Regions from separate parts of the Pseudonocardia sp. T1-2H genome, predicted to be linked through region 2. Evidence: predicted binding sites of a transcription regulator. Region 2 holds the regulator's gene; the other holds the start of a gene.
What was found. Region 2 encodes LexA, which represses DNA repair genes until DNA is damaged. Its sites were predicted from a motif close to CGAACACGTGTTCG; they were not measured.
Positions count from the first base shown of each region.

Region 1: the regulator LexA is predicted to act here: its motif matches at 4,815-4,828, upstream of dnaB (replicative DNA helicase).

Region 1 is NZ_JBBPCL010000001.1:6,413,807-6,424,004, reverse strand. Features, by position in the region: gene WBK50_RS31660 (NUDIX hydrolase) at 1-92, shown strand, start outside; partial or broken gene WBK50_RS31655 (glycosyltransferase 87 family protein) at 327-887, opposite strand; gene WBK50_RS31650 (deoxyribonuclease IV) at 1,412-2,182, opposite strand; gene rpsF (30S ribosomal protein S6) at 2,624-2,938, shown strand; gene WBK50_RS31640 (single-stranded DNA-binding protein) at 2,949-3,497, shown strand; gene rpsR (30S ribosomal protein S18) at 3,568-3,804, shown strand; gene rplI (50S ribosomal protein L9) at 3,821-4,270, shown strand; gene dnaB (replicative DNA helicase) at 4,928-6,334, shown strand; gene WBK50_RS31620 (biotin transporter BioY) at 6,396-6,986, shown strand; gene WBK50_RS31615 (AMP-binding protein) at 6,983-7,402, shown strand; partial or broken gene WBK50_RS31610 (hypothetical protein) at 7,309-7,698, shown strand; gene WBK50_RS31605 (AMP-binding enzyme) at 7,738-8,229, shown strand; gene WBK50_RS31600 (thiolase family protein) at 8,226-9,329, shown strand; gene WBK50_RS31595 (energy-coupling factor ABC transporter ATP-binding protein) at 9,326-10,000, shown strand; gene WBK50_RS31590 (energy-coupling factor transporter transmembrane component T family protein) at 9,997-10,198, shown strand, end outside.
Region 2 is NZ_JBBPCL010000001.1:1,532,993-1,543,190, forward strand. Features, by position in the region: partial or broken gene hflX (GTPase HflX) at 1-884, shown strand, start outside; gene WBK50_RS07705 (hypothetical protein) at 913-1,881, shown strand; gene WBK50_RS07710 (universal stress protein) at 2,107-2,931, shown strand; gene lexA (transcriptional repressor LexA) at 2,960-3,730, opposite strand; gene WBK50_RS07720 (LysM peptidoglycan-binding domain-containing protein) at 4,059-4,616, shown strand; gene WBK50_RS07725 (hypothetical protein) at 5,199-5,357, shown strand; gene nrdR (transcriptional regulator NrdR) at 5,833-6,369, shown strand; gene WBK50_RS07735 (vitamin B12-dependent ribonucleotide reductase) at 6,489-9,380, shown strand; gene WBK50_RS07740 (hypothetical protein) at 9,483-9,647, shown strand; gene WBK50_RS07745 (alpha/beta fold hydrolase) at 9,616-10,198, opposite strand, start outside.

The DNA.
Region 1 (10,198 bases), 4.9 Mb from region 2:
GAGCGGTGCTGCACCAGTTCCGGGAGGTCGTCCTGCACGGGCGCCCGACCCGCGTCGCGCACCTCGAGCAGCCGGTCTTCGCCTGGCGCTGAGCCGCTCGCCGGTGGGGCGCTGCGGGTGAGCGTGTCCGGCACCCGGAGGAACAGCACGAACAGCACGACGAGCAGCACCGCCCGTCCCCAGACGCCGAGCACCACGCCCTGCGCGCTGAGCCCGCCGAGGATGCTCTGGTCCCCGCCGGTGTTGAGCAGCCACAGCCAGCGGAAGATCGAGATCCCCATGACCGCGTCCGCCACGAGGTAGGCCGCGACCCAGCGCCACGGCACCCGCAGCAGCACGAAGAACGGCAGCAGCCAGAGCGTGTACTGCGGGGAGTGCACCTTGTGCAGCAGCAGGAACCCGCACAGCATCGCCGCGCTGACCCCGAGCCACGGGTAGACGCCCTCGCGCCGCCACCGCCGCCAGCCGGCCGCCGCCGCGACCGCGAACGACAGCAGCACGAGCGTGGGGGTCACCCGGTCCATCGCGGACTGGAACACCGCGTTCCCGGGCTCCGAGTACGGCCGGAAAGCCCAGTACCAGATGGAGTTGGTGGTCAGGTCCACCTTGCGCAGCTGCTGGAAGGTGATCGACGCGCGCCAGCCCTCGTAGCCGGCGAGCGCGAACGGCAGGTTGACCAGCACGGCCGTGGCGATCGCGGCGCCGCAGACCTGCAACGCGCCGCGCCTGTCCAGCGCGCCGGTCCCGTCCTGCCCCCGGGTCAGGACGTAGAGCGCGAGCGGCAGGACGAAGATCCCCGGATAGAGCTTGAAGGCGAACCCGAGGCCGAGCAGCACCGCCGCGACGACCCCGCGCCGGGCGAGCGGCCACCGCCGGGGCCGGTGCATCACGGCCACCGCGGCGACCGCGCACGCGACGACCGGGAGGTCCCAGTTGTGGAAGGCGTAGAGCACCAGCGGTGGGCCGAGCGCCCACAGCAGCGCCCGCCAGCGTGCCAGCCGCCCGAGCAACCAGCCCGTGAGCAGCCCGAACGGGGCCATGATCAGCGCGGAACCGAGGAGGAAGCCGCCGTCGGTGTCCGCGCCGAGCGCGCTCACCCAGATCAGCAGGCCGGTCAGCACCGGGTACTCGACGGTGCCGCCGCGCAGCTCGCCGTCCGGGGTGATGGAGCCGTCCACGTACGGGACGACGTGGGTGTCGATGTCGCGGCCGAGCCACAGCTTCTGGATGTCCGAGTAGCAGATGTCCCGGTAGCCGCGGATCGTGAAGTCCGGCTGGGAGCGGCCCGCTCCGTCGAACTCCGGGCCCACGCAGCGGGCCTTGTTCGCGTAGCCGAGGACCAGGGTGATCCCGGTCAGCGCGACGAGCAGCGCGAGCGCGAGCCAGCCGAGCGGCCGGCGCCCGGCACCGGTCACCGACCGAGCCGCTCGCGGAGGAACGTGATGTCCGCGGTCTGGCCCTCGCCCGGGGTCTCCACCACGACCGGGGCCCCGGCCGAGGCGCACACGGCGGCCAGCACCTCCGGCTCGATGGTCCCGGAGTCGATGTTCGCGTGCCGGTCGCGGGCCGAGTCGAACTCGTCCCGGGAGTTGTTGAGGTGCACCAGGTCGATCCGGCCGGTGATCGCCTTGGCCCGGTCCACGACGTCGACCAGGTCCTCGCCCGCGGCGAACGCGTGGCAGGTGTCCAGGCAGAAGCCGACGCCGAACTCGCCGACCGCCTCCCACAGCCGGGCCAGCGCGTCGAACCGCCGCGCCATGGCGTTGTCCCCGCCCGCGGTGTTCTCGATGAACACCGGGACGGCGAAGCCGCCCTCGCCGTGCTGGCGCTCCACGAACTTGCGCCAGTTGTCCACGCCGACCGCCGGGTCCTCGTCCTTCGTCACGTGCCCGCCGTGCACCACGAGCCCGATCGCGCCGACCCGCTTCGCCTCCTCGGCGTGCTGCTGCACGATCTTGCGCGACGGGATGCGGATGCGGTTGTTCGGCGACGCGACGTTCACGACGTAGGGCGAGTGCACCACCACCGCGACGTCGGAGGCGACCAGGGCCTCGGCGTGCGGATGCGGCTGCGGCTTCTTCCAGCCCTGCGGGTCGGAGAGGAAGAACTGCACGATCTCCGCACCGCGCTCCTCCGCCGCGGCGAGCGGATCGTCGTCACGGACATGGGCGCCGATGAGCATGGGTCGAGAGTAGTGCGGCCCCCCGACGGTTCCGCGCCCCCCGGGCCCTGATCACCGCGCGGCCGCCACCGCACAGCGCCCGGACAGCATCCGCGTGGCGCCCGGCGGACCACGGTCCGGAGCCGCCTCTGCGGAGGGCGGCCTCCCGGCCGTGGGTCGCTGCTGTTCGACGACCGGTGGGCCGTGATCGACGACGATGTACCGCTGTGCGGGTTCGTGCCCACCCGTGGTGGGCGCTCGCCCGTGCGGGCGGTGCCGGGTGGGTGGATCGCCGCTGGTAACCTGGCTTGCGCTGCCCTGAACGGCGCCCTCCCGGGCACCGCGAGCAGGGCCGCCCGCCGGTCACCGGCGTCGAGCGGCCCGTTTCTGTCGGGGTGGCGTGAGAACCTCCTGCCGCGGAAGTACCGCGGCCGTCCAGTCCACAGGAGGTGAGTGGTTCTCATGCGTCATTACGAAATCATGGTCATCCTCGACCCGAGCCTCGACGAGCGCACCGTGCAGCCGTCGCTCGAGACTTTCCTGAACGTCATCCGCACCGATGGCGGTTCGGTCGAGAAGGTCGAGGTCTGGGGCAAGCGCCGGCTCTCCTTCGAGATCAACAAGAACGCCGAGGGGATCTACGCGGTCCTCGAGGTCACCGCCGAGCCGGCCACCGTGTCCGAGCTCGACCGGCAGCTGGGTCTCAACGAGTCGGTGCTGCGCACCAAGGTGCTGCGCCGGGAGCCCAAGCGCACGCCCGCCCCCGCCGCGAGCTGAGGAGCCACACATGGCCGGCGAGACTGTCATCACCGTGGTCGGCAACCTCACCGCCGACCCGGAGCTGCGGTTCACCCCCTCGGGCGCCGCGGTCGCGAACTTCACCGTCGCGTCCACCCCGCGCACCTTCGACCGCCAGTCCGGCGAGTGGAAGGACGGCGAGGCGCTGTTCATGCGCTGCAACGTGTGGCGTCAGGCGGCCGAGAACGTGGCCGAGACGCTCACCCGCGGCGCGCGCGTGATGGTGCAGGGGCGGCTCAAGCAGCGGTCCTTCGAGACCCGCGAGGGTGAGAAGCGCACCGTCGTGGAGCTGGAGGTCGACGAGGTCGGCCCGTCGCTCAAGTACGCCACGGCCAAGATCAACAAGGTCAGCCGCGGCGGAGGCAGCGGCGGCTTCGGTGGCGGTGGCGGCGGCTTCGACGGCGGCCAGGGTGGCGGCGGAGGCAACTTCGGCGGCTCCGGCGGAGGCAACTCCGGAGGCGGCGGCTACGACGACCCGTGGGGTTCCGCACCGCCCGCCGGTAGCGGTCCCGCGGCCGACGACGAGCCCCCCTTCTAACCCCAGACCTCTCCAGACACTCCCGCCCGGGTCCGCCCACGGCGGGGACCAGTAACCAGGAGCATCAGCAATGCCCAAGCCCGTCCTGCGCAAGCCCAAGAAGAAGGTCTGCGCATTCTGCAAGGACAAGGCCCAGGAGATCGACTACAAGGACACCGGACTGCTCCGGAAGTTCATCTCCGACCGCGGCAAGATCCGGGCCCGCCGCGTCACCGGCAACTGCCGCCAGCACCAGCGGGACGTCGCCGTCGCGGTCAAGAACAGCCGCGAGGTCGCCCTGCTGCCGTACACGTCCACCGCGCGCTGAGGAAGGAGATCCAGCCATGAAGCTCATCCTCACCGCTGACGTCCCCAACCTCGGGGCCCCCGGCGACGTCGTCGAGGTCAAGGACGGCTACGGCCGTAACTACCTGCTGCCGCGCAAGTTCGCGATCCCCGCCACCCGTGGCGCCGAGAAGCAGGTCGAGCAGATCCGCCGGGCCCAGAAGGCCCGCCAGATCCGGGACCTCGGACACGCCCGGGAGGTCGCCGGCCAGCTCGGCGACCTGTCCGTCACCGTGAAGGCCAAGGCCGCGAACGACTCGGGCCGGCTCTTCGGCTCGGTCACCCCGGCCCAGGTCGTCGACGCCGTCAAGGCGGCCGGCGGCCCGGTGCTGGACCGGCACGCGGTCGAGGTGTCGTCGTCGATCAAGACGGTCGGCACGCACCCCGTCACGGTTCGGCTGCACCCGGAGGTCACCGCGGAGCTGCAGGTGGCGGTCGTCGCCAGCTGAGCCCGGTTCGCCCGGCGCAGGCTGCCGGTCACGTTCCGTCATCAGGGCGGGATCCAGGTCCACGGGACCCGGGTCCCGCCCTGAGTCGTGCCCGGGCCGGTCCGACCGGTGTCCGGTGATCGACGACTCGGCGTGGCAGGCTGTCCGAACGACCGGCCAGGAGTGACGGTGACGTCGTCGGGTGACCGTCCGATTGCGCCGGGTGGGCCTCGGTGCGACGAGCGGACACTCCCGGGCACCGCTCACCGAACGACACGCCGGGTAAAGTTGTCCACAGCCTCCCCCCTGGCCTTCACCAGCGGAAACGCCCGTAGATCCGTAGTTGTCCCCACTCCGTCCACAACGCCCTCCGGACAGCGACCTGCACGGGAGCCGATTGGTCCCCACGCCGTCCCCAGGTCCGTACACATGCTCGTTCGCGCCCCGGGTCGGTATCGGCCTAGCCTCGGGTCTCCCGGTCCGCCCGGGCGGCGCATCCGTGCCCGGCTTCCCCGCCTCGTCCGTCGGAACGGCGGTGGAGGTCACGGTTCCACCACTCGCGGATCGAACTCATGTTCGATAGGCTGACGTTTGTTCGTCACGGGGGGTCACCCCTCCACGAGACGCGCCGCACCCCGGCGACGCCCCGGAAGTGACGACGTGGAGGTGATACGGCGGATGGCGGTGACAGATGATCGCCCGGCCGGCCGGCCGCGTGCGGTCCGGGAAGGGGATGGCGCCCGCGACGACTCGCCGGCCCCGTTCGACCGCCAGCCTCCGCAGGACCTCACCGCGGAGCAGTCCGTCCTGGGCGGCATGCTGCTGAGCAAGGACGCGATCGCGGACGTCGTCGAGGTGCTGCGCCCGGACGACTTCTACCGCCCGGCCCATCAGACGGTCTATGACTGCATCCTGGATCTCTACGGCCGCGGCGAGCCGGCGGACGCGGTCACCGTGGCCGCGGAGCTGCAGCGCAAGGGCGACCTGATCCGCCTCGGCGGCGCGCCCTACCTGCACACGCTGATCGCCACGGTGCCGACGGCGGCCAACGCGGCCTACTACGCCGAGATCGTCGCGGAGAAGGCGATCCTGCGCCGGCTGGTGGACGCGGGCACCCGGATCGTGCAGCTCGGCTACCACGGCGCCGACGGCGGCGAGGTCGAGGAGGTCGTGGACCGCGCGCAGGCCGCGATCTACGAGGTCACCGAGCGGACCACGAGCGAGGACTACACCCCGCTCGAGGAGCTGCTGCAGCCCACGATGGACGAGATCGACGCGATCGCCTCCCGCGGCGGCGTGGCGCTGGGCGTCCCCACCGGGTTCGCGGACCTGGACGCCATCACCAACGGCCTGCACGCGGGCCAGATGGTCGTCGTGGCGGCCCGTCCCGGGCTCGGCAAGAGCACGCTCGGACTGGATTTCGCCCGGTCGTGCTCGGTGAAGCACGGCATGACCAGCGCGATCTTCTCGCTGGAGATGAGCAAGTCCGAGATCGTGATGCGGCTGCTCTCGGCGGAGGCGAAGATCCGGTTGGCGGACATGCGCGCCGGGCGGATGAGCGATGACGACTGGACCCGCATGGCGCGGCGGATGAGCGAGATCAGCGAGGCGCCGATCTTCATCGACGACTCGCCGAACCTGACGTTGATGGAGATCCGGGCCAAGGCGCGCCGGCTCAAGCAGCGCCACGATCTCAAGCTCGTGATCCTGGACTACCTGCAGCTGATGACGTCGGGCCGCAAGGTGGAGTCCCGGCAGCAGGAGGTCTCGGAGTTCTCCCGGCAGATCAAGCTGCTGGCCAAGGAGCTCGAGGTCCCGGTCGTGGCGATGAGCCAGCTCAACCGTGGACCGGAGCAGCGCACGGACAAGCGGCCGATGCTGTCGGACCTGCGTGAGTCCGGCTCGATCGAGCAGGACGCGGACATGGTGATCCTGCTGCACCGTCCGGACGCCTTCGAGCGGGACGACCCCCGCGCGGGCGAGGCGGACCTGATCCTGGCCAAGCACCGAAACGGGCCGCAGGGCACCATCACGGTGGCCCATCAGCTGCACTACAGCCGGTTCACCGACCTCGCCCACGGCTGATCGCTCACATCGGCGGGCGCTGGGTTGTGGGACCCGTGGGCAGGCGTGGTTACCTTCCACGGTGCCCGCCTCACGTTCGGCGTCCCCCGCCGCGGACCTCGCCACGGTCGTCGTCTTCGCCGCGTTCATTGCGGTGCTCGGCATCTTCCCGGGCCTCTACGTCGGCGGGTCCGGGGTGCCGATCGTCCTGCAGAACATGGGGCCGCTGATCGCCGGGGCGGTGATCGGCGCCCGGCGCGGCACGCTGTCCGTGGTCCTGCTGCTGGCGCTCACCGCGATCGGCCTGCCGCTGCTCTCCGGCGGGAGGGGCGGGCTCGCGCCGTTCGCGGGCCCGAGCGCCGGTTTCCTCCTCGGGTGGATCCTGTCCGCGCTGGTCACCGGGCTCGTCGCGGAGCGCCTGATGCGTAGCGAGGGGAACGGGCGGCTCCTGCCGATCCTGCTGCTCGCCGCGTTCGCCGGGCTCGTCGTGGACTACGTCCTCGGGATCGGCTTCCTCGCCGTCTACCTCGGGGACGTCCGGACCGCCCTCGTCGGATCGCTGGTCTTCGTCCCCGGTGACGTGGCGAAGGTCGTGGTCACGGCGCTGGTGGCCGCCGTCGTGCACCGCGCCCTGCCGGGAAGGTTCGCGGCGCCGCCGGCCCGGTCCCGATGATCCTCGGTGAGGTGCCCGGCGAGCTCTCCGCCCGCGCGCACGGCGCGGCGCGCGTGCTCGCCGCCCGCGGCGTCAGGCAGGGATCCCGCGTCGCGGTCGACGGCGGAGACGTCCTGGCCTGGCTGCTCGGCGCGGACCTGCTCGGCGCCGCCACCCTCGTCGTCGAGCCGCGGTGGACGGCCCGGGAACGCGCCGCGATCGTGGCCGACGCCCTTCCGGATGTCGTCGTGGACGGTGATCCGGCGCCCGGACTCCCCGTGCCGCCCGGGGGGACGAGCGCACCGCGTTCTACCTGCCCACGACCTCGGGTAGCAGCGGCCGGCCCAAGGTGCTGGTGCGCTCGCGGGAGTCCTGGCGGCGCAGCTTCGAGGCGCTGGGCCCGTTGCCCGGCCCGGTGCTGGTCCCGGGCCCGCTGAGCTCGTCCCTGTTCACCTTCGGCGCGCTGCACGCGCTGTGGTGCGGCGCCGAGCTGCGCGTCCGCGACCACCTGCGCGCCCCCGACGCCCGGGAGGCCGCGGCGGTCCACCTCGTGCCCGCGATGCTCGTGAACCTCCTCGGCGAGCTCGAGCGGGAGCCCGGCCCGTGCGCGCTGCGCACGGTGGTGTGCGGCGGCGCCCACGTCGGCGACGCGTTGCGGGCACGGTTCGCCCGGACGCTCCCGGACGCTCGGCTGGTCGAGTACTACGGCTCGGCGGAGCACTCCCTCATCGCGATCCGCCGGGACGACGCCGGCCTCCGGCCCGTCCCCGGCGTGGAGCTGGACGTCCGCGACGGCGTGCTCCGGCTGCGCTCGCCCCTCGCGTTCGACGGGTACCTGCGCGGCGGCGAGCTCGAGCCCGCACCGGAGTGGTCGAGCGTCGGCGACCGGGTCGAGCTACGCGGTGACGGCACGCTCGTCGTGCACGGCCGGGACTCGGCGACGATCTCCAGCGGGGGCCGGCTCGTGTCCGCGGAGGAGGTCGAGGCCGTGCTCCGCGCCGTCCCCGGCGTCGACGACGTCCTGGTCACCGGCACCCCGCACCCGCGGCTGGGTGCGCTCGTCACCGCCGTCGTCGAGGCGGACACCGCACCGGCCCTCGCGGAGCTGCGGGCCGCGGCCCGCGCCGCGCTGGAACCCGGCAAGCGGCCGAGGCGCTGGCTGCGCACCAAGGCGCTTCCCCGCACGGCCTCCGGCAAACCCGCCCGCGCGCTCGTCGCGGAGCAGCTCGCGGACGGCACGCTCGCCGCGGAGCCCCTTCGATGAACGACCGGACCCCGGTCGTCGTCGCGGCCCGGCGCACCCCGATCGGCAGCGCCGGTGGGGTGCTGAGGAACCTGTCCGTCGACACACTGGCCGCGCCCGTCCTCCGCGCCCTGCTCGACGACGCGGGCCTCGAAACCGTCGACGACGTGCTGCTGGGCAACGTCTTCGGCCCCGGCGGCAACCCCGCGCGGGTCGCCGCCCTGCGTGCCGGCCTCGGCTCCGGCGTGCCCGGCATGACCGTGGACCGGCAGTGCGCCAGCGGCCTCGCCGCGGTCACCCTGGCGGCCACGATGATCCGCGCCGGCGAGGGCGAGGCCTACCTCGCGGGCGGCGGGGAGAGTGCGTCCACCGCCCCGCACCGCGCCTGGCGCACGGACCCGCCCGTCCCCTACACGCGGGCCCCCTTCGCGCCCCCGGAGATCGGCGACCCGGAGATGGGCGCGGCCGCGGACCGCGTCGCCGCCGAGGCCGGGATCTCCCGGGACCGACAGGACCGGTTCGCCGCGCGCAGCCACGCCCGGGCCCTCGCCGCGCAGCGCGCCGGGCGGTTCGCCGGCGAGCTCGTCCCGGTCGCCGGGGTGGCGGCCGACGAGCGCCCGCGCGCCTTCACCGTCGAGCGGCTCGCCCGCTTCCGGCCCGCCTTCACCCCGGACGGCACCGCGACCGCCGCGAACTCCTGCGGCGTGAACGACGGCGCCGCCGCGGTGCTGGTCGTCAGCGAGCGGATCCGGCGGGAGCGCGGCCTGCCCGGGCTGCGGCTCGTCGCGTCCGCCACCTCCGCCGTCGACCCGAACCTGCTCGGGCTCGGCGCGGTCCCGGCGATGACCCGCGTGCTGGACCGGACGCCCGACGTGGTCGAGTTCAACGAGGCCTTCGCGGGCCAGGCCCTGGCGTGTCTCGACGCCGCAGGGATCGACGAGGAGACGGTGAGCCCGGACGGGGGTGCGATCGCCCTCGGCCACCCCTGGGGCGCGTCGGGCGCGGTGCTGGTCGTCCGGCTGTTCGCCCGGCTGGTCGGCCAGGGCGGAGGCGGGAGCGGGCTCACCGCGCTGTCCGCCGGGGGCGGCGTCGGGGTGGCCGCGCTGTGGGAGGTCGTGTGATCGAGTTCGACGGCGTCGGGCACGCCTACGGCGAGCGGACGGTGCTCGAGCAGGTGGACCTGACCCTGACCGAACAGCGCGTCGCGTTCGTCGGGCTCAACGGCTCGGGCAAGTCCACGCTCGCGAGGATGATCAACGGCCTGGTGCGCCCGACGCGCGGGCGGGTCCTGGTCGACGGCCTCGACCCGGCCGAGAAGGGCGCCGCGGTCCGGCGCAGGGTCGGGTTCGTCTTCACCAACCCGGACAGCCAGATCGTGATGCCGACGGCCGGCGAGGACGTGGCGTTCTCCTTGCGGCGTAGCGGGCTGAGCCGGCCCGAGCGGGCCCGCCGGGCCGCCGAGGTGCTCGCCGAGCACGGCCTCGACGGCTACGCGGACCACCCTGCGCACCAGCTGTCCGGCGGCCAGAAGCAGCTGCTGGCGCTGTGCGGGATGCTCGTGCTCGACCCGGACGTGCTGGTCTGCGACGAGCCGACGACCCTGCTCGACCTGCGCAACAAGCGCCGGTTCGTCGAGCTGCTCGGCCGGCTGCGCCAGCAGGTCGTGCTCGTGACGCACGACCTGGACCTGCTCGGCGGCTTCGAGCGCGTCGTCGTGATCCACGGCGGCCGGGTGGTCGCCGACGACGAGCCGGGCCCCGCCGTCGCGTACTACCGCGGGCTGGCCCGGTGACTCCCCTCGGCCTGTACGTCCCCGGGGCCAGCCCCCTGCACCGGCTGCCCGCGGGCGCGAAGTTCCTCGGGATGCTCGCGCTCGTCACCGTCACGGTCGTGCTGCGATCGCCGATCGCGCTGGGCGTGATCTGCGCCGTGGTCGCGCTGGGCTACCCGCTGGCCCGGATCCCGTGGGACCGGGTGTGGCCGCTGCTCC
Region 2 (10,198 bases):
GGTGGCCGTGGCCCCGGTGAGACGAAGATCGAGCTGGACCGGCGGCGGATCCGCAACCGCATGTCGAAGCTGCGTCGCGAGATCAGCGCGATGTCCCGTGTCCGGGACACCCAGCGCGGCGGCCGCCGGAAGACCGAGATCCCCGGCGTCGCGATCGTCGGGTACACGAACGCGGGCAAGTCCAGCCTGCTCAACGCTCTGACGAACGCCGGTGTGCTGGTCGAGGACGCGCTGTTCGCGACCCTGGACCCCACCACCCGGCGCGCCGAGACGCCGGACGGGCGGGCCTACACGCTCACCGACACCGTCGGGTTCGTGCGGCACCTGCCCCACCAGCTCGTCGAGGCGTTCCGGTCGACGCTCGAGGAGTCCGCGCAGGCGGACCTGCTCGTGCACGTCGTGGACGCCTCGGACCCGCTGCCCGAGGACCAGATCGCCGCCGTCCGCAAGGTCCTGGTGGAGATCGGCGAGGCGCACGGCGGCACCATGCCGTCGGAGCTGCTCGTGGTGAACAAGGTGGACGTGGCCGGGGACCTGCAGCTCGCGCGGCTGCGGCACCTCCTGCCGGACGCGGTGTTCGTCTCCGCGTACCGGGGGACGGCGTCGAGCAGCTCAAGGCCCGCCTCGCCGAGCGCCTGCCGCGCCCCGAGGTGGACCTGGAACTGCTCGTCCCCTACACCGAGGGCGGCCTCGTCGCCCGGCTGCACACCGAGGCCGAGGTGCTCGAACTCGAGCACGTCGGCGAGGGAACCCGGCTGCACGTGCGCGTGGGGCCGGAGCTCGCCGTGGTCGCGGCGCCATATCTGGTGGGGGAGGCGCCCCGGTCTGCGGTCGCCATCGCTCCCGCTGTGGACGACGAGCTGCGGCGCGTGGCCCGGCGCTGACCTGCGTCCCTCCGTCGAGAAGCCGCACGTGAACGCACGTCCCGCCGCGCGCGGTGCGGTGGTCACGCTCGTCCTCCTGGTGCTCGGCGTGCTCGGCACCGGATCCGCCTCCGCGGATCCGGTGAGCCTGTGCACGGTCGAGGACCCGCGGCTGCTCGAGCTGTCCGGGTTGGCCGTCGGGCCGTCGGGTGAGGTGTGGGCGATGGCGGACAGCGGACGCCAGGTGCGCCTGCAGCGCCTCGACCCGAACACGTGCGCCATCGTCGAGACGCGCACCGCGGACGTCGACCCGCTGGACGCGGAGGACCTCGCCCTGGGCCCGGACGGCACGTTCTGGGTCGCGGACACGGGGGACAACACCCGCCGCCGGGAGACGGTCGCGCTGATCGCGGTGCCACCTCGCGGGGAGGCGCGGCTGCACCGGCTGACGTATCCCGACGGGGCGCACGACGCCGAGGCGGTGCTCGTCGGGGCGGACGGCGTGCCCGTGATCATCACCAAGGAGGTGCTCGGCTCCGCCGGGGTGTACCGCCCGGCCGGGCCTCTCGCCGAACCCGGGCCGACGCCGCTGACCAGGGTCGGAACGGTCGTGCTCCCACGGTCGGACTCCTCCGGCGGCCCCGTCGGGGACCTCGGCTCGTACACGGTCACCGGCGGCGCGACCAGTGCGGACGGCTCGGTCGTCGCCCTGCGGACCTACACCGACGCCTGGCTCTACCGGATGCCCCGGGGATCCGCGGACGTCGTCGCCGCGCTGGACGGGGTGCCGACGAGGGTCCCGCTGCCGGACGAGCCCCAGGGCGAGGCGCTGGCGTTCCTGCCCGACGGCACGCTGCTCTCCGGATCGGAGACGCGGGGGCTCGGCGAGGGGAAGCCCGGGCGGTTCCGGGGGCCGCGGCGCTCGCCCTCGCCGCCCCCGCGGCGTCGGCCACGGGGCCGGCGGCGCCGGCGGTCGTGGTCCCGCCCGAACGCGCGCCGGAGTGGCGGCCGGCGGTGATCGGCGGCGCGATCGCGGTCGGGCTGCTCGCGCTCGGGGCCGCCGCGATGGCGCTGCACGGCCACCGTCGCCGTTGATCGCTCTCGTCGTCCGGGCCGGGGCCTCCCGTGTGACGTCCGCGTTACCGATGAGCCGGACGTGATCGTGTCCGGGCCCTCGCCGCCTAGTGTTCCTCCGAGGGCCGAACGGGGTCGAGGAGCGGGAAGGGGTGCCGAGGTGCCGATCGTGGCCGCCTACGAGGACACGCCCGGCGGGCACGACGCGCTCGTCCTCGGCGCCCAGCTGGCTCGCCTCACCGGGCTCACCGCCGTCGTCGCCACGGTCTACCCGACCGACGGGATCGGGCTCTCGGCGATCGCCCGGGACCCGCGCTGGCGGGAGAAGGCCGAGGCGGTGGCGCGGGAGCGCTTCGGTCGCGCCCGAGCGGTGATCGACCGCGAGTGGGACTCGGCCGAGATGGAGTTCACCCCGCTGGGCCCCGGCCCGGCCGCACCCGCGCTGGTCGACCACGCCGACGACGTCGGGGCCGCGGTCCTGGTGGTCGGTTCGACGGCCGGCGGTCTCGTCGGCCGCCTCGCGCCGGGCAAGACGGTGCAGCGGCTGCTCCCGATGGCCCGCTGCCCGATCGCGATCGCCCCGCGTGGCTACCGGCACTTCGCCGAGAAGCGGATCTCCAGCATCGGGGTGGCCTACGACGGGACCGCCGAGTCCGACCAGGCCATCGTCGTGGCGGTGCACCTGGCGAGCCGGACCGGCGCGGCGCTCCGGTTCGTCGTGGTCGCGACGGATCCGGGCGCGGTGCACGAGGCCAAGAAGACGGCGCAGAAGGGTGTGTCCCGGGTCCCCGCCGAGATCGACACACTCGTCGACGTCGTGATCGGCCGCCACGTCGCCCACACCCTGGCGGACCTGCCGGAGCGGACGGACCTGCTCGTCGTCGGTTCCCGCGGGTACCGGTTCATGCGACGGCTGCTGCTCGGGAGCGTGACCGGGTCGCTGGTGCGCAGCGCCCGCTACCCCGTCGTGGTCGTCCCGATTCCGGAGCCGTGACCGGCCCCGGGGCGCGCGAAGACCGACCTCAGAGCCGGCGCAGGACCGCGACGACGCGGCCGAGGATGCTGGCCTCGTCGCCGGGGATGGGCTCGTACGCGGAGTTGGCCGGCATCAGCCAGACGTGCCCGTCGCGCCGCTTCAGGGTCTTCACCGTGGCCTCGCCGTCGATCATCGCGGCCACGATCTCACCTTGTTCGGCGACCGGCTGCTGACGCACGACCACCCAGTCCCCGTCCGTGATGGCGGCCTCGATCATCGAGTCCCCCTTCACGTTCAGCAGGAACAGCTCGCCCTCGCCGACGATCTCGCGGGGGAGCGGGAACACGTTCTCCACGGCCTGCTCGGCGAGGATGGGGCCACCGGCGGCGATGTTGCCGAGCAGCGGCACGTAGGCCGGCGACGGGCGCTCGGAGCGCATCGCGACGTCCGCCTCGGTGCCCGTGCCGGAATCGACGTCGGCGAGGTCCTCGGGGCTGCGGACGTCCACGGCGCGGGTCCGGTTGGGATCACGCCGCAGGTAGCCCTTCCGCTCGAGGGTGCGCAGCTGGTGATGCACCGAGGAGGTGGACGTGAGGCCGACGGCGTCGCCGATCTCGCGCACGCTGGGCGGGTAGCCGAAACGGTCCACCCAGTCCTTGATCACCTCGAGCACCTTGCGCTGCCGGGGGGTGAGGCCCACCGGATCCGCGGGGGGATCGGGGAAGGCGCGCACCTGCCCGGGCTTCGCTCCGGCACCGACGCCACCGGCCCGACCGTTCCCCGGGCCCGCGCCGCTGCCGGACTCGTCCCGTGCCATCTGCCCTGCCGCCTCCTTCGTCTGCGTCCCGGCCCTCGTGCCCGGCCGGCTCTTCCCGGCCCCGGACCGCGGCCCGGGCCTCCTGCCGGCCGACCGGGTGCCGCGCCTTCGGCGCGGCACCTCGCCGTCGCCGGCCGGAGCATCGTGACAGACCGTAGCCCGTTCCGGCCGGTTCGCCAAACACATGTTCGAACGACACCCGAGATTTTTCGGCGCGGATCGTCGTGTCCGGAGCGACGGGGTGGTACAACATCGCACAGACGTTCGATCGAACACATGTGCGAGATCCGGCCGATGAGCGGCGCGGACGAGGACGGGAGACGCGGAGATGGCACCCAGCGCGGTGGCGGAGCGGCAGGACCCGACGACCCGGCGGGCGGTGCCCGGACGGGAGCCGGCGGTCGGCGCCCTCGCGCCGGTGATCCCGTTGCGCCGCGGTCCCCGTGCCGTTCCCGCTCCCGCCGGTTCGCCCACGCCGCCACGGGTCCCGGGACGCACGAGGCCGTCGCCGGTCCGCCGGGGCGGCACCCGGGAGCGGGTCGTGAGGCCCGGCGTGGCGCGGGCGCGGGCCCGCCGGCGCCCGGTCGGCGAGGCTCGCCACCGGCTGCGTCGCCTCGTCGCCGGGCTCGCCGTGACGCTCGCCTCGACCGCGGCGGTGGTCGGCCTCGGCCTGATCGCGGACGCCGCAGGCGCCGCCGCGGCCCGGTCGACCGTGCCCGACGGGACGCGGCTCGTCGTCACCGGTCCCTCGGACACGGCCTGGGACGTCGCGCGGCGCGTGGCCCCCGAGGCGGACACGGCCGCCGTCGTGGAGCGCATCCTCGCGGACAACGGCCTCACCTCGGTCGCCCTGGAGCCCGGCCGGACCCTGCGCGTCCCGGCCTGACCGACGCCCGGACGCGCGATCCACGGTTCTTGTCGGGGGTCGCTGATAGACCTCGCACAGGCGTTCGAGGACGCCCGGGCATCGGTCCGGGCGCGGTCGAACCGCCGCGGGGAGGTCGTCATGGATCTCGGGAACCACACGAACGACGCGCGCCCGGCCGTCACCGGTCGGCGGCCGCCGAGGGGCGCGGGGGAGGGTGGACGGCCGGGGCCGCGAGCGGCGCGCCGGCGCGCGGAGAGCGCGGGCCCGACGGCGGTCCGAGGTGCCCGGCGCGGACGTGGGGACGCGACGGTGCCGATCGCCCCGCGGCGGACCGGCGCCGGCCGAAACGCGGCCTGCGGACGGCCCGCCGGTGGTCGTCCGGTCGGTGGAGCGCAGGGGCGCCAGGCCGAGGACCTCCATCCGGGAGCCGGCGCGCGGGAGGGGTTAGTCCGCCGTGCCGTCCCGCGGGCGCGGCTCGCCCTCGGCGTACCCCGTGAGGTCCTCGCCCTCCGCGCTCCGCATCGGGGCGGTGGGCGCCCCGCCGGTGTCGATCGGGGCTTTGGGGGTTCGCTGCGGGTCTCCTCGCGGCGGCCGGACCGGATGTGTGTCGCCCGCCGTCCGCGACGACTTCCGGTCGGGTTCGTCCCGCGGCCCGTCCTCGGTCGGCCGGACCGCTTCCTGGCCGGCCTGGCCGTCGTGACGGCCAGCGCCACGGCCGTGGTGCTGCTCGGGCTGCTCGCCGATCTCGCTGCGTCGTGACCGTGGGCCGCGGGAGCGCGGGCACCGGGTTGCTGGGCCGGACTGCCGGGGCCGTCCACCGCTCGCCACGGTCCGTGTCGGTCCGGCACCCGCGTCCGGGGCCACGCCAGGCCGACACGCCCGGTGCGGAGCGCCCCGGAGGGGCGATGCGTTCCCCGCATCTGCCCGGCGTGTCGCCGACGCGACGAGCGGTCGGCGCGTGCAGATGCGGCCGTCGTCCCCGAGTGTCGCCCTCGCGTCATCCACGTGACCTGCAGGGCGTCACTGGGTGTCGCCGAGGCGCCACTGTGAAGCCACCGGGCGGCGTTCGGAGATCGTGTGGAAGCCTTCTTCCCACGATCGGGCGAGAGTCGGGGACATCCGGGGTCAGCGATGGCCAGGCCCCACATGTTGTGGTTACATCTGTGTTGTTCGCCTACAGGTTGGGTTTCGCCCAGCCGATTCGGTTCGGCGAGGTCTTCGGGGGAGGTTGCTCGTGCGGTGTCCGTTCTGTCGTCACTCGGACTGCCGGGTCATCGACTCCCGTGAGGTCGAGGACGGCCAGGCCACCCGTCGCCGCCGCTCGTGCGCGGCGTGCGGCAAGCGGTTCACCACGGTCGAGGAGGCCGTGCTCGCCGTCGTCAAGCGCAGCGGCGTCACCGAACCGTTCAGCCGGGACAAGGTCGTCAGCGGCGTACGACGCGCCTGTCAGGGGAGGCCGGTCCACGAGGATGCGCTGCAGCAGCTGGCGCACCGCGTGGAGGAGGCCGTCCGGGCGGGCGGCACGGCCGAGCTGCCCAGCCATGAGGTCGGGCTGGCGATCCTCGGACCGTTGAAGGAGCTCGACGAGGTGGCGTACCTGCGCTTCGCGAGCGTCTACCGTTCGTTCTCCTCCATCGAGGACTTCGAGAAGGAGATCGCCGATCTGCGCGAGGCGGCTGCCGGGGAAGCAGCCGAACCGCGGGACCGGGAGGCGCGTGATCCCGTCGCGCGGCGCACCGGCGCCGGGCGTGGCGAGGCCACGCGCGAATAGGGGCGAGATCGAGGGGCCGACAGCGGTGCCGACTCCCGAGCAGACCCGGTCCGAGACCGTCCCGTCACCCCAGTGGGTGGGACGGCGAAAGAACACGTTCGGATTGTGAGAGGGAGAGCATGACGGAGACCGTCGGGGCGGAAGCCTCGGACAGGACGTCCTCGGGGGGCGGCGCGACGCGGGCCAGGCGCGGAGCGGAGAAGGCGGACGGGAACGGTACGGCGAAGCGCAAGCGCGGTGCCGGCCTGACGGTCGAGCGCCTCTACACCACCGCCGGTGTGCACCCCTACGACGAGGTGACCTGGGAGCGCCGGGACGTCGTCATGACGAACTGGCGGGACGGCACCGTCAACTTCGAGCAGCGCGGCGTGGAGTTCCCGGACTTCTGGTCGCTCAACGCCACCAACATCGTCACCAGCAAGTACTTCCGCGGCGCCGTCGGCAGCGCCACCCGGGAGTCGAGCCTGCGCGCCCTGATCGACCGGGTCGTCGGCAGCTACCACCGCGCAGGCGTGGAGCACGGCTACTTCGCCACGGACGAGGATGCCGAGATCTTCGCCCAGGAGCTCACCTGGATGCTCTTGCACCAGGTGTTCAGCTTCAACTCGCCGGTGTGGTTCAACGTCGGCACCGCCTCGCCGCAGCAGGTCAGCGCCTGCTTCATCCTCTCGGTCGACGACACGATGGAGTCGATCCTGAACTGGTACCGCGAGGAGGGCCTGATCTTCAAGGGCGGCTCCGGTGCCGGCCTCAACCTCTCCCGGATCCGCTCGTCGAAGGAGCTGCTGTCCTCCGGCGGCACCGCGTCGGGCCCGGTCTCCTTCATGCGCGGCGCGGACGCGAGCGCCGGGACGATCAAGTCCGGCGGCGCCACCCGGCGGGCCGCGAAGATGGTCGTGCTGGACGTCGACCACCCGGACATCGAGGAGTTCGTCGCCACGAAGGCCAAGGAGGAGGCCAAGGTCCGCGTACTGCGGGACGCGGGCTTCGACATGGACCTCGGCGGTTCGGACATCACCTCGGTCCAGTACCAGAACGCCAACAACTCGGTCCGCGTGACGGACGAGTTCATGCGCGCGGTCGAGGAGGGTACGGACTTCGGCCTGCGTTCCCGCACCACCGGTGAGGTCATCGAGCGCACGGACGCGCGGAACCTGTTCCGCGGCATCGCCCAGGCGGCCTGGGAGTGCGCGGACCCCGGCATCCAGTACGACGACACGATCAACGACTGGCACACCTGCCCGGAGTCGGGCCGGATCAGCGCGTCGAACCCGTGCTCCGAGTACATGCACCTGGACAACTCCAGCTGCAACCTCGCGTCGCTGAACCTGCTGAAGTTCCTGGGCGACGACGGCGCGTTCGACGCCCCGAAGTTCGCCAGGGCGGTCGAGATGATCATCACGGCGATGGACATCTCGATCTGCTTCGCGGACTTCCCGACCGAGCCGATCGCGGAGACCACCCGCAAGTTCCGCCAGCTCGGCATCGGCTACGCCAACCTGGGTGCGCTGCTCATGGCCACCGGTCACGCGTACGACTCGGACGGCGGGCGCGCACTCGCCGCCTCGATCACCTCGCTGATGACCGGTGCGGCGTACAAGCGCTCCGCCGAGCTCGCCGGCGTCGTCGGCCCCTACGAGGGCTATGCCCGCAACGCCGAGGCGCACCAGCGCGTCATGCGCAAGCACGCCTCGGCCAACGACGGCTACCGGACCTACCCGGCCAGCACCGCGATCCAGAAGCTCGCCACGATCACCTGGAAGGACGCGCTGGCCACCGGCGAGCGCAACGGCTGGCGCAACGCGCAGGCCTCCGTCCTGGCCCCGACGGGCACGATCGGCCTGATGATGGACTGCGACACGACCGGCATCGAGCCGGACCTGGCGCTGGTCAAGTTCAAGAAGCTGGTCGGCGGCGGCTCCATGCAGATCGTCAACCAGACCGTGCGCCGCGCGCTGGACAAGCTGGGCTACCAGCCCGAGCAGGCCGAGGCCATCGTCGAGTACGTCGCCGAGCACGGGCACGTCGTGGACGCGCCGGGCCTGCGCCCGGAGCACTACGAGGTCTTCGACTGCGCCATGGGCGAGCGGGTCATCGCCGCGATGGGCCACGTCCGGATGATGGCCGCGGTGCAGCCGTTCCTGTCCGGCGCGATCTCCAAGACGGTCAACATGCCGGAGACGGCGACGGTCGACGACATCGAGCGCGTCTACATGGACGGCTGGAAGCTCGGCCTCAAGGCGCTCGCGATCTACCGGGACAACTGCAAGGTCGGGCAGCCGCTGTCCGCCGGCAAGGCCGCCCGCAAGGACGCGGAGCCCGAGACCGTCACGGTCGTCGAGCAGCGTCCCGTCCGTCGCCGGCTGCCGAAGAAGCGTCCGAGCGAGACGGTGTCCTTCACCGTCGCGGGCGCCGAGGGGTACCTGACCGCCGGTTCCTACCCGGACGACGGCCTCGGCGAGATCTTCGTCAAGCTCGGCAAGCAGGGCTCCACGCTCGCCGGTGTGATGGACGCGTTCTCCATGTCGATCTCGGTGGGCCTGCAGTACGGGATCCCGCTCGAGTTCTACGTCTCGAAGTTCTCGAACCTGCGCTTCGAGCCGGCGGGCATGACGGACGACCCGGACGTCCGGATCGCCACGAGCGTCCTGGACTACCTGTTCCGGCGGCTCGCGCTGGACCACCTGCCCTACGAGAAGCGCGCCCAGCTGGGCATCTTCTCCGCGGCGGAGCGCACCAGCCAGGTCGCCGAGAGCTACGGCCCGGGGGACTTCGGCGCGGACGTCGACATCGACGCCATCCGTTCCGGCGTCGACGCCACCCCGGCGGCGGCCGAGCCGGTGGGCGTCGACCCGGCGCCGGTCGAGGTCGGCAGCTCCACGGAGCTCCTCGAGCTGCGGCTGGGCAAGGCGGCCGACGCGCCGCTCTGCCTCACCTGCGGCACGAAGATGCGCCCGGCGGGCTCCTGCTACCTCTGCGAGGGCTGCGGCTCCACCAGCGGCTGCAGCTGACCCCTCCGTACGCCCCGACGGGCCCGGCACCTCACGGTGCCGGGCCCGTCGGCCGTTTCCGGCGCGAGGCTTCCGGCGCTCGAGTGGCTCAAGCAGCGCAGGATGACGCTTGAGCCACTCGAGCGCCGGGGACAGGTCGTGGGGGTCCCGCCGGCCGACGCCGTCGCGCAGACCGCCGGGACGGTCGCGCTCGCCGTGGTCGCTGCGCTCCTGCTGCTCCGCACGACGGGCCGGGTCAGGTCGCGGACCGCTCCTCCGCCGGGCTGACCGGCCTCGTCGCCCCGCCCGTCGCCCGCAGCAGCTGCCGCCACTGCTCGGGACTCCACCGCGCCGGCTCGGTGGAGCCCAGAAAGTCCTCGAGCAGCCCGACGAACCGCGCGGGGTCGGTGTGGAAGGGGAAGTGCCCGGCCTCGGGGAAGATCTCCAGCCGGCTGCCGGGCATCGCCTCGTGCGCCCGGTACGCGTGCGCGACGGGCACGATCGCGTCCCGCCTGCCCCACACGAGCAGCGTCGGCATCCCGCGCGTCAGGTAGCAGCGGTCGAGCATCGTCACCACCTGGCCGCGCCAGTCCACGACCGCCCGCAGCGTCCGGATGAAGACCGCCCGGGCCGTCGCGTCAGGGAGCGCGTCGACGATCCGGAGCATGTCCGGCGCGTCGAGGCCCAGGGCCGTCCCCAGCACCTTCAGCATCTCGACGGCCGCACCCACCTGCCAGCGCATGCCCGGCAGGCGCAGCGCGTTCAGGGCGAGCGCGGCGCCGGGCATCGACATCAGCCGCAGCCCCGGGTTCACGTCCGGCCCCGCACCCCCGCTGCCG